Regions from separate parts of the Pseudarthrobacter sp. NPDC092202 genome, predicted to be linked through region 2. Evidence: riboswitches for the same ligand, from Rfam matches in the RefSeq annotation. Region 2 holds a riboswitch; the other holds the start of a gene.
What was found. A riboswitch is a leader RNA that binds a small molecule or an ion and turns the genes downstream of it on or off. The one in region 2 is predicted to bind cyclic di-AMP.

Region 1 (7,152 bases), on a different contig from region 2:
TCCGCACCGCCGCGGGACTTTGGGTGGACATGGTCGATGGTGTGGGCCGCTTTTCCGCAGTAGGCGCACCGGTGGCCATCGCGCCTCAGCACGCCCCGGCGGCTGACAGCGGTGGCCTGGTTGTACCTCGGACGGATATAGCGGTTCAGGAGGATAACGGACGGGCGGCCCAATATCTCCTGGGGGCCCACCACGGGATCGTCACCCTCAGCAACCACACTGGCTTTACCCGTGAGCACAAGCACCAGCGCCCGGCGGAACGTGATAACCGCCAGCGGTTCATATCCAGCATTCAGAACGAGAGTGCGCATGCACGTACCTCTTCACGGCCGCACCCGTCAGGGGCACGAGGGCCGGCTGCCCTCGGCATGTCCGGGCTATGGATCGACACCACAAGAGTAAACATAGAAGCCCACTATCAGCTAATCGCGGTTTCCCAAAACTGCCGTGTCGGGCCAGCGGGCGTATCGGGCGGCCGGGGGCTGCGCCTGGCCGGTAGCCACCCAACCGGCGTTTAAAAGCAAGAACCCCTGCCGCCAGGGCAGGGGTTCTTGTGCCGCCCCTGTGGGACGGCCTAGCGCGGAGCTAATTAGTTCACGCGGATGAAAACGGGGCCGGAGCCAACGTTGGCGCTGAAGACGACCGTCTGGTTTCCGTTGTATCCACCGTGGACGGCCTGGCCGTTGCCCGCGTAGACAGCGATGTGGGCCATGCCTGCGCCACCGTCTGCGTAGTAGATCAGGTCGCCGGGCTGCGCTTCGGCGGCGCTTACGGTGCGGCCCAGGGAGAGGTAGCCTGCGGGCCAGTCGTGGAAGTTGATGCCCACTGCTGCCAGGGAGTTGGTGACCAGCATGGTGCAGTCCTGGGTGACACCCAGCTGGGCGTACGCTGCCGAGAGGATGGCTGCGCCCTTGCCGCTGGCGGAAGCAGCAGGAGCTGCAGCGGGCGCGGAGGCTGTGGTTACCTTGGCGGTTACCTTGGGGGCTGCAGCAGGCTGGGCGGCGGCCGGAGCCGGCTCGGCTTCCTTGACCTCAACAGGCGCGGGCTCTTCCTCGACAACGACGACAGGCGCGGGCGTGGTGGTAACGGCCGGCTTTTCGAAGGTGATGGCGATGGTGGAGGCAGCGGAGATCGGCGCCTCGACGGAGGACTCTACTTCCAGGGTGGACGCGGGGGCAGAGTCGCGCTGGACGCTGGAGTCAGCTGCGTTTGCAGCGATGCCGCTGGTGAGCACCAGGCCGGAAGCGGCGGCGATAACCGCTGCCTGGCGGCCCATGCCACCGGCGTTGTCGCCAACAGCCTTGGCAATAACAGCGATTGAGTTGGTCTTGGTGACTTCGGCGCGATGCCGTGCGGTGGCACGAGTAGTCATCAGTTCTCTCTTTCGTTTTCCTCAGGCCGTTGTGGGCACCAAGGGGTCTGGGCCTGCCGGCATCTTGGGGGTACGCCGGCAGGCCCCGAACGGGGATGTGGTGTGTGGAAAGGGGTGCAAAGAAATAGTTCTTGGGCCCGAAGGCCCAAGAACTATTTGTTGATCGTGAAGAAGGCGGAGCTTCCGGTGGCGGCTACCGAGTGGAGGAGCGTGCCCTGGGAGGGGTTGAGCGCGCTGATCATCATGCCGTTGCCCACGTAGATGCCCACGTGCGCGCCACCGTTCTGCATAACCAGGTCACCCGGCTGCGGAGTGGAGGTGGGCGTCATTGCGGTCCAGGCGTTGACGCGCGGGATGCTGATGCCGGCCTGGGCGTAGACCCACTGGGTGAACCCTGAGCAATCCCAGCCGTTGGGGGTGGTGCCTCCCCAGACGTAGGGACGGCCGATGCCGGTGTATGCGAGTGCGGCAATGCCGGAGGTAGAGGCCGAGGAAACCGTCTCTGCCAGCTTCTCAGCTGCAGCTTCGGGAGCCGCTGCGGTGGAGGCCGTCCGGGTAGCGGCAGCAGTGCGGTCCTCCGAATCGGTGGACTGCGCCCGCACGGGAGCCGGCTTCGGTGCGGCGGTGGTCTTCACCACGGGACGCTCGAAGGAGACAGTCGCGGTGGGTGCTGCGGTGACCGCCAGGGCGGACTGGGCAGACCCGGACTCGGTGGAAGCGGAAACGCCGGCGGTGGTGTCCGCGGCGTTGGCAGGCAGGCCCATGCTGAGGATGAGACCGGAAGCAGCTGCGATAACCGCAGCCTGGCGACCTACTGTCCCGGCATTGGCACTAACAGCCTTGGACACTGTGTCCAAGGGGTTGGTACGAACCGTTTGCGCACGGTGGCGCGCAGAATGATGGCGTGAAGACACGAAGGTAGCCTCTCCCAATGCCTGCGAGGTGAGCTGTCGGATTCGGATGGGAGTCACCCGGCCGCGCGGCTTCCAAGGAAGTTTTGCGACTTAACCCCAAGGCCTTCGCTGAAGCAAAGACCAAAATTGGTTCCCCCGCCCCTGCCAGACGATGAAATGCGAACGGACCTTGAGCGGTGGCAGAGCTAGGCAATCCGCACAAGAGCGTCAACTTCGGAAAAGTTGACGCGAGTTAGACGGTACAGCAGTTTTCGGTGAATGTCACATTCAGGTCACGGCGGGTCACGATGATTCGATAGCAAACCATCATTTGACTACAGCCAGCCCGTGGGATCGACGACTTCGCCGTTGACCTGCACCTCGAAGTGAAGGTGGCAGCCGGTGGAAGCACCCGTGGTTCCGCTGAGGGCCAGGACATCGCCCCGGGAGACCGTCTGTCCCTCCGTGACGCTGATGGACGAAAGGTGGTTGTACGTGGTTTCCAGGCCGTTGCCATGGTCCACCACCACCCGGTTTCCACCGCCGTACTGGTGCCAGCCCACGAACGTTACGGTGCCGGTGGCAGCCGCCAGCACCGAGGTGCCGCATTGGGCAACGTAGTCCTGGCCGCGGTGGAAGTCACCCGCGCCGCCGGTGATGGGGCTGACCCGGTAACCGAACGCGGAGGCAGTGGAGAGCGCGGCCAGCGGAGCGCCGAGGCTTCCGGCCGAGGCCGCGCGGGACACCGAACCTGCGGACTGGGCGCTGAGCAGCTGCTTCAGCTTGCCATCGGGGTCTGCCTGGGTCACCACGGCAGAGCGGCTGAAGTCGATCTGGGCGCCGGCCTCCGCGGATACCTGCGGCTGCGGGGTAACAGCAGATGCTGCCACCGGGGTAACGCCGCTTGCGTTGTCGGTTGCCATGACGGGACTTGTTGCCGGAACGGTCACGGTCAACACCAGGCCGGTGGCAGCAAGAGCGATTCCGGCCTTCTGTGCGATCCCGCTGGCTGCGGCAAATTCGGTGATCTGCCGGAAGGGTCCTCGACGGCGGCGGGCGTCACGGTGCGGATCGCGGGGGCGTTCCGTGGTGATGACCTCGACAACGCGCGGCGTTGAAACGGGAGACGCCGCGCGGCGGCGCCCCTTGGGGGTCTCTATGGACAAGAAGGGTTCCTCTCTGGAAAGCCTGCGAAGTTAGCTGTCGGATTCGGGTCAGAGAGTTCAAAGACCCGGTCCGCCTAGGCAAGCCCGGCACAGAGGTATCCCCGGAAGGATCCTTCACTGGAAGAGGCTTGCTGCTGACGGACTTCACCCCAAGGCAGTCCCCCGTCTGCCGGTTGTGGTTCCCCCGCCTCTGCCAGTAATGACTCGTGCACCTGATCCGCTGGCAGAGCTCGGCTCCGGATCAGGTAACGCTTTAGTATCTACGCTTGCGTTTAACTATAGGGCCAGAAGGCCCAAAGTAACAATTCCGTTATCTTTGGCTGATGCGCTCCGAGCGGGTACAGCGCGGGAGTTACCGGATGGCGACGAAGACGTGGGCCGCCACCTCAGGCGGCAACTCCAGCGCACCTTCGATGCCGGGCACCCGGACCGAAATGTAGTCCCCCACCCGCTCCAGCGAGACTGCGGCTCCCGGACGGATTCCGCCCTCGTCCAGCTGGACCAGCAGCTCGGGCTCCACCTGGATCGGCTCAGCCAACCGGCTTACGGTCACCTCCGACGCCGGGCCATAGGACTTCATTGCTTCAAGCAGGCTGATGGCGCCGTCAGCGAAGCCTGCGGACGCCTGGCCCCCAAGGGCAGCCAGGCCAGGGATAGGGTTTCCGTACGGTGACTCGGTCGGATGGTCAAGCAGTTCGTAGATGCGCCGCTCCACGCGTTCGCTCATAACATGCTCCCAGCGGCAGGCTTCGTCATGGACGTACGCCCAGTCCAGGCCGATAACGTCCGCCAGCAGCCGCTCCGCCAGCCGGTGCTTGCGCATCACTTCGGTAGCGCGCTTCCGGCCGGTTTCCGTCAGCTCCAGGTGCCGGTCGCCGGAGACAACCACCAGGCCATCCCGCTCCATCCTGCCGATGGTCTGGGAGACCGTGGGTCCTGAGTGGCGCAGGCGTTCGGCGATCCGGGCCCGGAGGGCAACGATGTTCTCTTCCTCAAGCTCCAAGATGGTCCGAAGGTACATCTCCGTAGTGTCGATCAGATCCGTCATCCAGCTCAGCTCCTCGAGCGCAGTACCTTGCGTTGTCCCACCGTATATCGCCATCCGCGCGACGTAGTCCGTTGGAAAGCTTAGCCTATTTTGACTTTGTCCGAATAGTTGGCGGCCGCCGCCGGGGCCCGTCCCAACGTCTTGGTCTCTGTCTCAATTTCTGGACTATGACGGTGCCGGTTCCCGCCCCACCGCCTGTTCAGGCAGAATGAGGGGGGCCGAAAGTCGCAGTCACAGCCGACTGTCCGCCAACCAACCACCCGTCCGGACCCCAACCGCGTCCACGCCGACATTGGAGCACCTGTGAGCGAAAACAGCATCACTATTCCCGCCGACCTCCTGCCCAAGGACGGACGGTTCGGCGCCGGCCCGTCAAAGGTCCGGCAGGAGCAGATCGATGCGCTTTCCGCTGCTTCCAAAACCATCCTCGGAACCTCGCACCGGCAGGCTCCGGTGAAAAACCTGGTCGGGTCCGTACGCGAGGGCCTCAGCCAGTTCTTCCGTGCCCCCGAGGGCTATGAAGTGGTCCTCGGCGTCGGCGGTTCCACTGCGTTCTGGGACATTGCCAGCTTCGGCCTGGTGGAGCAGAAGGCCCAGCACCTCTCGTTCGGTGAATTCGGGTCCAAGTTCGCTGCCGCCACCAACAAGGCGCCCTTCCTGGATGCCTCATCAATCATCAAATCCGAACCAGGTACGCGCCCTGCTGCCCAGGCTGAAGCGGGTGTCGATGCCTACGCCTGGCCGCAGAACGAGACTTCCACGGGCGTCTCCGCCCCCGTGAAGCGGGTAGCGGGTGCCGACGAGGGCGCGCTGGTGCTGGTCGACGCGACGTCGGCCGCCGGCGGCCTGGACGTGGACGTGGCGGAGAGCGACGTCTACTACTTCGCCCCGCAGAAGAACTTTGCCTCCGACGGCGGACTCTGGCTTGGCCTGTTCTCCCCCGCCGCCCTGGACCGCGCGGCGCGTATCAAGTCCACCGACCGCTGGATCCCCGATTTCCTCGACCTGCAGACCGCAATCGACAACTCACGGCTGAACCAGACCTACAACACGCCGTCGCTGTCCACCCTGGTGACACTGGATGCACAGGTGCAGTGGCTGAACGGCAACGGCGGCTTGGACTTCGCCGCCGCGCGCACTGCCGATTCCGCCGGCCGCATCTACAGCTGGGCCGAAGCTTCCGAATTCGCCACCCCGTTCGTCACCAACCCGGACGAGCGCTCCAACGTCATCGCCACCATCGACTTTGACGAGTCAGTGGATGCAGCCGTGGTGGCAAAGGTCCTGCGGGCCAACGGCGTCGTGGACACCGAGCCCTACCGCAAGCTCGGCCGCAACCAGCTGCGCATCGCCACTTTCGTGGCCATCGAGCCCGACGACGTTTCTGCGCTGCTGGCCAGCATCGACTTCGTGGTGGGCGAACTGCGCAAGTAGCGGTCCGCCGGCAGTCCGGCCGCGGCTCACCAAAGGGTCGCGGCTCACCGAACTGGGGGCGTTACCGAACTGCCGGGCCTTACCGAGCTGCCGGGCCTTACCGAGCTGGGCAGGGCATTAATGTACGACGGCGCCGCCCGGGAACAGTCCCGGGCGGCGCCTTTGTGTACGTGGTGAAGACTGCATCCTGAGGTGCGGCCTGCCTAAGGCCTGGCGGCGCTGTCCTCAGTGGGCTGGGCTTCTACAGGCTGGGCTTCTACAGGCTGCGCTTCTACAGGCTGCGCTTCTGCGAACGGGGCGGGCGCACCCGGGGCGGCGGCTCCGGCTTCAGCGGGCTCGACGACGGGCCCGGTTCCGGCAGGCTCCGTTGCGGCCGCGTCCTGGCTCCCGGCCCCAGGGGCGCCGTCTTGGGCTTCACCTTCTGCCGGATTGCCTTCCTGCCCGCCAGTTTCCGGATTCCCTACCCGTACCTGGTCCTGCTCCTGGTCCTGTTCCTGCTCGTCCTCGGGCCGGACGCGTTCAGCCCACGGCACCCACTCCGGGGCAAGGATCGAATCTTCCGACGGCAGCAGGCCGAGCTCGCTGACCGTGACCACCTTGGAGCGGGAGTTGCGGGTAAGTACCGCATACCACTGCCAGCCCAGGTAGCCAGGCAACCTGGATTCAAACAGGTGCGTTACCAGGCGGTCGCCCTCGCTTTTGGCAGCCAGGTGGCGGCCAATGGTGGGCGCCGCCGTGATTTCCTCCACAGCCGAACGCGCCGTGTCCACGGCAGCGGCGAGGAAGGCATCCGGCTTCCCTGTCCGCCATGCCGGGACGCCCGCTCGGCGCTTGGACACAGCCCTGGCCCCTGCAACGGCCGGGCCGGCGGCGCCCGGGCCACCCGTCGTCGTGCTGTCCTGTTCCGGCACAGCTGGGACCGGCTGTTCAGCTTCGGGGTTCATCAGTGCCTAAACGTCCAGCTCGTCGGCAACCTTACGCAGGGCAGCGGCGATGGCCTTGCCCTTGTTGCCTTCCGGGTATTTGCCTGCGGAGAGGGTTCCGGACAGATTATCCAGGACCGTCACCAGATCCTGCACGAGAGGAGCGAGGTCCTTGGCACTGGGCCGCTTTGCCTTGGCAATGGAGGGTGTCTTGTCCAGCACGCGCAGGCCCAGGGCCTGGGCGCCCTTCCGGCCGTCAGCCACACCGAATTCAACCCTGGTGCCGGCCTTAAGCTCTGTTACGCCCTCGGGCAGC
Region 2 (7,152 bases):
GAACGTTCCGGGTCCTTGAAGTTTCCGTCGGACCGGGTCGGGGTGGAGTTATTGGCGGCGTTCCCGGAATCGACGTTGACCGGGGGCGCGGCTGCTTCGGCGTTAGTGAAGGAGCCCTTTTCGATGATGTGGAAACCGCCGGTTTCGTGGTCGGCGGTAACAATGACCAGGGTATTGCCGTCCTTCTTGGCGAAGTCCAGGGCTGCGGCGACGGCATCGTCGAAGGCCTTGACTTCCTCCAGTGTCTGGGCCGCGTCGTTGTCGTGGGACCGCTTGTCAATCAAGGAACCTTCAACCTGCAGGTAAAAACCCTTGCCGCTGCTTTCCTGTTGCTGGTTTAGAAGCTCAAGAGCTTTCTTTGTCATCTCCGGCAGGGACGGCTCCTTCGCCTGGGGAGCTCCGGGGTCGTCCTGCTTGGCTTTTTCAACGGTCAGGTTTCCCTTGTTGAACAGGCCAAAGACCTTCTCCCCCACGGCTCCGTTCAGGTCGTCCCGGGTCGCGGGAATCTGGCTGGAAACCGAACCCAGGATCGAGTAGCCCTGCTCCTTCAGCTCGGTTTCATCCGAGGCGTCAAAGCGGCGCAGGCCGCCGCCGAAGATGATGTCCGCGGTACCGTTGCGGGCGATCTGGTCTGCGATCGGGGTTACTCGGACATCACTGGTCGGCAGCGGCTCACCGGTGATCTCTGTGTCCTGGCACGCGTCCGCGGAGTAGTCCGGTCCCTGGCAGCCGCGGGACAGGACGTGGCTCATCTGCCCGGCCGGGGACGCGTCGGTAATTTCGGCCGTGGAGACACTGCCAGTGCGGTAGCCGGTCTGCTTGGCCAACTCCATCATGGTCGGCACCACATGGCCCGTGGCATCCACCCCGAGGGCGGCGTTGTAGGTTTTCACCCCGGAGGCCCACGCCGTGGCTGCAGCGGCGGAATCGGTGACCAGTTCCGGGGCGAAGTCAGACTGCCCCGGCTGGCCGGAGTTTTTCTGCACAGCATAGGTACTGACAGAACCGTGGGCCGGGAGGGTTTCCATAACCAGCCTGCCCTCGGCACCGTAGAAACGCTCCCTGCCGGCAGTGACTTGGGTGCGGCCCATGCCGTCACCAAGCAGATATATAACGTTCTGGGCTGTGCCAGGTGCCGGCTTGGTGGCGGTAAACACCGCGGACGAGATCAGCCCGGTGGCCACGACGGTGGCCACGACGGCTGCCAGGACGACCCAAATGATCCTGCGTCTTTTCCGTGCAGGGTCGGCGGGCGTGACGTCGGCCGGAACTTGTGTCATCGGAGGGTGCTTTCCTGTCAGGGGCGGGGGGCTATATCGCCTTTGCCTCAAACCGTACCGCGGCCATAGCACTACCCGAGGGTTTCTCGAGCCAATGGAAATAGATCCGTTCAGAAAGGATACGCATGTTCCGGGGCATTGAATCAGTTAAGGACAACCCGGCCTTCATCCGGCTGGCCCGCCCGGTCCTACCAACCGGTGCGCCCATCAGTGGGGCCTGTTCCAAAGGCAGCCGCTGAACAGAAGCCTTTTAGCGGCGGCGAAGACGGAATGCACTTCCGGCTTCGCCTTCGTCTTCTTCCAAAGCATGTTTCAGACTTCACAAATGATTATGTGGCCGACCGGGCAGGAAGACGGGCCGTTCTTTTTCGACTCCCGGCGGGCGGCGGCGCGATTGTTCAGCCCCCGTCCTTAGCGCCGTCCTTCAGGTATTCGGACGGGGGATCGCTGCTTTGCGTTATGCAAATGTGACAACGCCGTGGTTTTTGCAGTAGGGTCGGACGCGTGCCGGTCTCAGAATGCGGCACTCCTGAGCAGATTTGCCTAACTCTGCCGCTGCCCCGGGATCCCTTCGCAACATTCGTCCGGCAGAGACGGGGAAACCACATGACGGCCTGCTTCGGGCGGGCCTTGGGGTGAAGCCGCGCCTCCTGCCTTGCGCTGGAGATGCGGCCGGGTGTCTCCCATCCGAATCCGACAGCTAACCTCGCAGGCAGTGGGAGAGGCCCTTTTTCGTGTCTATTCGCCGTGCTCACGGCCGCCACCGCGCGGTCCCCGTTCAGACCAGTGCCCTTGCGGTCCTGTCCAAATCCGTCGCTGAAAACGCCGGCGGTGTGGGCCGTCAGGCCGCCGTCATCGCGGCAGCTTCCGGGCTCGTCCTGACCAGCGGCCTTGCAGCGCAGGCAGCGGACGCGCCGGCCCAGCGGGACACGGAGCCGACCTCGACCCTGGAGCTCGCCAGCCAGGTCCAGGCCCCGCTCAGCGCAGACGCCACCGTCCAGATCTCCTTCGAACGTCCCGCCGTGAAGACCACGCCGGCCCCTGTCGTGGAAGCGCCGAAACCGGTCGCCGTCCAGGCCCCCAAGGCAGCCGCTCCGGCCGCGCCCGCCGCCGTGAAGGCTGCTGCGCCGGCCAAGGCCAAAGCCCAGGTCACTGTCACCCCCGCCCCTGCTGCCGCGCCGGCAGCCGCCCCGGCGGCCGCTCCGGCAGCAGGTGGAGTCAACGCCACCATGGTCTCCTCGGCCTACGCGCAGATCGGCATGATCCAGGACTGCACCCGGCTGGTGGAAAACGCCCTGAACGCTGCAGGGATCCCCGTCGGTGACCTCGGTCCCATGCAGTTCATGAACTACGGCACCGTGGTCTCCGATCCCCAGCCCGGGGACATGGTCATGCAGCCCGGCCACGTCGGCATCTACGTCGGCAACGGCCAGGTCCTCAGCTCCGGGCTGAACGGCAAGAACGAAACCGCGGTCCACCCGCTGACCTGGATGACGTCCAAGGGCGCCGTCACCTTCGTCCGCGCAGGCAAATAAATCCACTGAAGGCCGGTCATTCGGTGCCTTGGGGGCGGCGAATCACCGGCCTTCAGTATCGCTTGAGCAGCACCCGCCGCGAATGCTGTTCCTGGAACTACGGCCTGTCCGCACTGACCAGCCGACCGCTTAGTAACGATTTGGACACGGCCTGCACGGCTTCTTCTCCTCAGCGTCCAGCCCTTGCCTTGTGCACGAGGTCAGTATCGGCGTCGTAGCGATCGCGGCAGGAGCCTGGCTCTCAGGCGCGCCGGCAGGGTCTTCGAACCCCACAAAGCCCGCCTGACTTCCTGGACATCGGCCCAGGTTGGAGACACCGTCCCGGGTACGGGTTGTACCTTCGCAGCAGCGTACATTTGCATCTCAAAGGCGTGGCGGAGCCTGGTCAGTGAGTCGACGGCCTGGCTGTTGAACCGCGCCTGCTGCATCAGTCGGCTGGTAAAAGCCCGCGGTGTTTCTGCCGCGCCCGGAGTGTAGCCATGGTCAACGGCGCTTTCCGTCGTCTCGGCCCAGGCGATGCTGGCTGCTTGTTGCGGATTCGACCTGAGAAAGCGGCGCTTCCGTCCACCGGATCTGGCGGCGCGGATCAGGAAGGGCGCGGCGGCCAGAAACAGCAGGACCAAGGCCACCACCGTCATGCCGGGCTCCACGCCGGAAGGGATGGGCGTGCCCGGCGTGCCGCTGCCCGAAAGTCCCGGGGCAGGAGTCGGGGATGTCCCGGTGTCCGGCATGGATAAGCCGTCGGGTCTGAGGTCGTCTTCTACCGGGAGGTTTGGAGGAGTTGCCGGTTGCTGCGCGTAGTCCGGGACCACGCCGCGGGAGGGTGTCGGTTCGAACCTCACCCAGCCGGCACCGCGGAAGTACAGCTCAGGCCAGGCATGGGCATCCTTGGAATCAACGGCGAATTCGGGCAGCTGTTCACCGCCAACCATAACGGTGTTTCCGGTTGGTTCCCCTGGTGCATAACCGACTGCGACGCGGCTCGGGATCCCGGCCAGCCTTGCCATGACAGCCATGGCACCGGCGAAGTGGACGCAGTAGCCGGCTTTTACCTCAAGGAACCGTCCAATGACTTCAAGGCCGGTGCCATCGTAGTTTCCTTCAACAGGGGCCTGGAGGGAGTAGGTGAAGTCACCGCCGCGGAGGTAATTCTGGATGGCCATTGCTTTGTTATAGGGGTTGATCAAGTCCGAGGTGAGGTTCGACGCCGTTTCCCTGACGACTGTCGGAAGATCCTCGGACAGGTAACTAAACCGGGCGTCAACTTCGTCATTCCCCACAGGTGCGCTGCCGGCAAGGACTTCACGCGTCAATTCCGGTACTGAACTGGTCACCTGGTAGCTTTGCCCGGCCGAAGTTTCCCCTGTAGCCGACAATACCGTCAGTGTTCGCGGATCCCATGTCCACCGGCCGTCGACTCCCGTGATGCTCAGTGGGGCATAGGGGGCGAGCAACCATGGACTCGTAAAGCTTCGGGTATCGATCCGGGTGGTGGTCAGGTTCCCGCTGCCGACCGGAAGGCCGGCACTGATGCCCATCTGCCTGATCCCGGTGCGGCGGGAATCCATGCGCTGGTCCGGTTGCCATCGCCTTCCCGAGAAGTCCTCCAGCGTTGTCAGCCGCAGATACAGTGGCTCATTGGCGGTGGTGGCATAGGTGATCCGGCCAGAACCGTCGGGCTCCCGCAGGGAGTTTCCCAGGGTTACGCTCGGGTCGAGCCCGGATGCTGCCGTCCACCATTGCAGGCGGGATCCCTGCGGAAACGTTCCTGTGGTGAATCCCGGGACCATGGCAGGCAGAACGAGGGCCAGGCTGAGCGCGGCCGCCCCGATGGTTGCGGCCTGCGTGAGGTAGCCGGCGGTCCGGTGCGCTGCCCGGCCTTGAGCTTCAGAGCTTTCCCGCCATTGCCCGGTAGCCAGGAGGAAGATGTAGCCTGCGGCGGCTGCAGTGAATGCGGGAACACCGACGCTGTCAGGAAGGATGATTGCGGGGATGGAAAGGACGGCCAGCAGGGGTATTCCGCTGGTCGCGGGCATCCTGCAGGTGATGGCCAGGGTATCGATGAGCAGTGCGGCCAGGCCGGTTGCGGCACAGGTGATCAAGAGGACGCCCTCGCCGGGCGCCACCGGTGCCAGCTCTGAGGCGACGGTGGTTTCGGCGTTTTCGAGCAAAGACGCAAGACGTTCCGTGGCCTGAGAGCCCGGGATAATGCCCAGGAAACTTTGGTCACGGAAAAACTGCCAGACGAGCACCCCGGCAAGGGTCAAAAGGCCCGCCCCCAGGCTCAGGACCGGGGGCCAACGGAGGCTCCGTGTCCCTGCTGTCGCCGTCAATACGGCAGCGGCAGTAAACATTACGTTCGGAAGCCAGCCCCAGCCGTCAAGGACTCCATGGATGCTCAGCGATACCAGGACCATTGCCACCAGGGCGGCCAGCGATACCATCAAGTGCCGCTGACTCTCCGCGGCGTGGTTGCTTTGCCTCAGGGAGCGCCGCTGTTGCGGGTCGGGCTCCGGAAGCGTCTGGCGGTCCGTCGCAGTGGCGGTTTCCATGGAGACGATGTTCTTTCCGCTATGGAAAAAGGGGAGGCCGATGGAACAGGACGGTCGGCGGAACGGTGGAAGGTTTCCTGCCCGCGGAGCGCTGATCGATTGTGGTCATGGAAACCTTCCTTATGCAGGCCAAGGAAGAATCCCTGGGAGCTGCGCCGGGAGAAATCACTGGATTGACATTCCAACGTGTTGATCGAGTGGAAGGTTCCGCTAACGGATAGGTGCTTGAACCTGTTGAGGTCACCACCACCGTGTTCGATCCAGCTGATGCTGTAACGTCGGGGAAGGCAATCATCCGCCGCACCATTGGTCCGGCACCAGCCCGGAACTTCGGTCCGGGCCTAATATTTAAGAGGAAGTTCATGGATTCGACCGTGCCAGACAAGACGACAAGCCAGGGGGCGCGAACTGACGGGGACCAGGGAGTGGCGGCCGGGATGCCCCTCGGTGCCAAGCGGCTGGTACTCCTGGGCGGTTTAGGCGTTCCCGTCGGTCTGGTTGCCGGGCCGTATGTGCTCGGCATGCAGCTCCTGGCAGTGACCGGGGTAGTGGCGATAGCCATCGCCTTGTCCTACCGGGATGGCACGGCGTGGTTTTCCCGGTGGTCGTGGCTGACAGCGTGCGCGGGCCTCATATGGACAGGGGCCACCGTCGCGTACTGGCTGACCATCATTGCCGCTGCGGATGCGTCCGCCCCTGCGCCGCCGGTGTCCTCCGTACTGTTCTATGTGGGCGTTGCCGCATTCGTCCTGATGGCCGGGGCTGTTCTGGTTGCCGCCGTGGCCAGGTACACGGGCCGCAGGCGGTCGGCGAAGGCCCGGCTTCACGCGCAAAACCCCGAGACCGCGCCATAAAAAGCCGCCGTGACAGGGCACCTTTCCGGTGCCCTGTCACGGCGGCTGCGAATGGGAACGTCCCCCGTAGCGTCAGCCCTGGTTGCCGGGCCGCTCCCGGCGGCGGCGGGCGAGGTAAAGGATGCCTCCCAGGACGGCGATGATGGCAGCGCCGATCCCTGTCACGAGTGGACCGTTGCTGTCATCCGGGCGGGGAGCCTGGGGCATCGCGTTTGCCGCGGCGCTTGGGGTTGGCGATGCTGTCACGGACTCCGATACTGGCGCTGCCGGTGAGGCCGTTGGCACCGCCGCGGGGTCCTGGACGGTGAAGGAGTAGTTTCCCTCGATGGGGTGGCCGTCGGAGGAGACCGTCCGCCACAACACGGTGTAGGGTCCGTTGCTTCCCGGGGCGACTTTGGTTGAGATCGTCGGGCCGGTCACCGTGACCTGTCCGTCGCTGAGCGTTTTTCCGGTCGAGTCGGTCACGGTGATCACGCTCAGGTTCAGGCTCTTCGAATCCGTGGGCGGTTCCGACAAGGTGAGGGTCACGGTGTCGGGGGCGGCTGTCACCGTAGCGTCCCGGTCCGGGGATGTGGACTGGAGAGCGTCATGGGCCCGCGCTGGTCCGGCGCCGATTGCTGCGAGCAGCAGCGCTCCGGCGAGAGCCAGGCCGGCCCGGGAGCGTGCGTTCTTTTTCCGTGCTGTCATGGGTTCTTCACTTCTGTTCGTATCCGGTCCCCGCACTGCAGAGCGCAGGCGGGTTGCCCTGCCGTCACCGGCGAGGGTCTTATGAGCAGCCCAAGCGTGGCGGCGGCCCACGGACAACGGTTTGAACGGGGACTGTGACGCCAGGAGGAAGAGGCCGCCGGGTACGGAGCGGCTGGCGGAAGCCCGGCGGAATAATGACAGGATCGATGGGTCCGTTGAGGGGACGCAGCCACGCCGCAAGCGC

Region 1: another riboswitch for cyclic di-AMP. It lies ahead of ACIQF4_RS14030 (M23 family metallopeptidase); the one in region 2 lies ahead of ACIQF4_RS19535 (NlpC/P60 family protein).

Annotation. Positions count from the first base shown of each region.
Region 1 covers NZ_JBIVRG010000009.1:23,368-30,519, reverse strand. Annotated here, with positions in the region: gene ACIQF4_RS14045 (HNH endonuclease) at 1-311, opposite strand, end outside; gene ACIQF4_RS14040 (NlpC/P60 family protein) at 590-1,372, opposite strand; gene ACIQF4_RS14035 (C40 family peptidase) at 1,525-2,220, opposite strand; cyclic di-AMP (ydaO/yuaA leader) riboswitch at 2,291-2,464, opposite strand; gene ACIQF4_RS14030 (M23 family metallopeptidase) at 2,601-3,425, opposite strand; cyclic di-AMP (ydaO/yuaA leader) riboswitch at 3,436-3,677, opposite strand; gene ACIQF4_RS14025 (metal-dependent transcriptional regulator) at 3,784-4,479, opposite strand; gene serC (phosphoserine transaminase) at 4,783-5,913, shown strand; gene ACIQF4_RS14015 (DUF3027 domain-containing protein) at 6,117-6,857, opposite strand; gene ACIQF4_RS14010 (cold-shock protein) at 6,864-7,152, opposite strand, start outside.
Region 2 covers NZ_JBIVRG010000019.1:16,539-23,690, reverse strand. Annotated here, with positions in the region: gene ACIQF4_RS19540 (alkaline phosphatase) at 1-1,280, opposite strand, end outside; cyclic di-AMP (ydaO/yuaA leader) riboswitch at 1,811-2,009, shown strand; gene ACIQF4_RS19535 (NlpC/P60 family protein) at 2,015-2,815, shown strand; gene ACIQF4_RS19530 (transglutaminaseTgpA domain-containing protein) at 3,016-5,367, opposite strand; gene ACIQF4_RS19525 (hypothetical protein) at 5,742-6,221, shown strand; gene ACIQF4_RS19520 (copper resistance protein CopC) at 6,294-6,908, opposite strand; gene ACIQF4_RS19515 (hypothetical protein) at 6,988-7,152, opposite strand, start outside.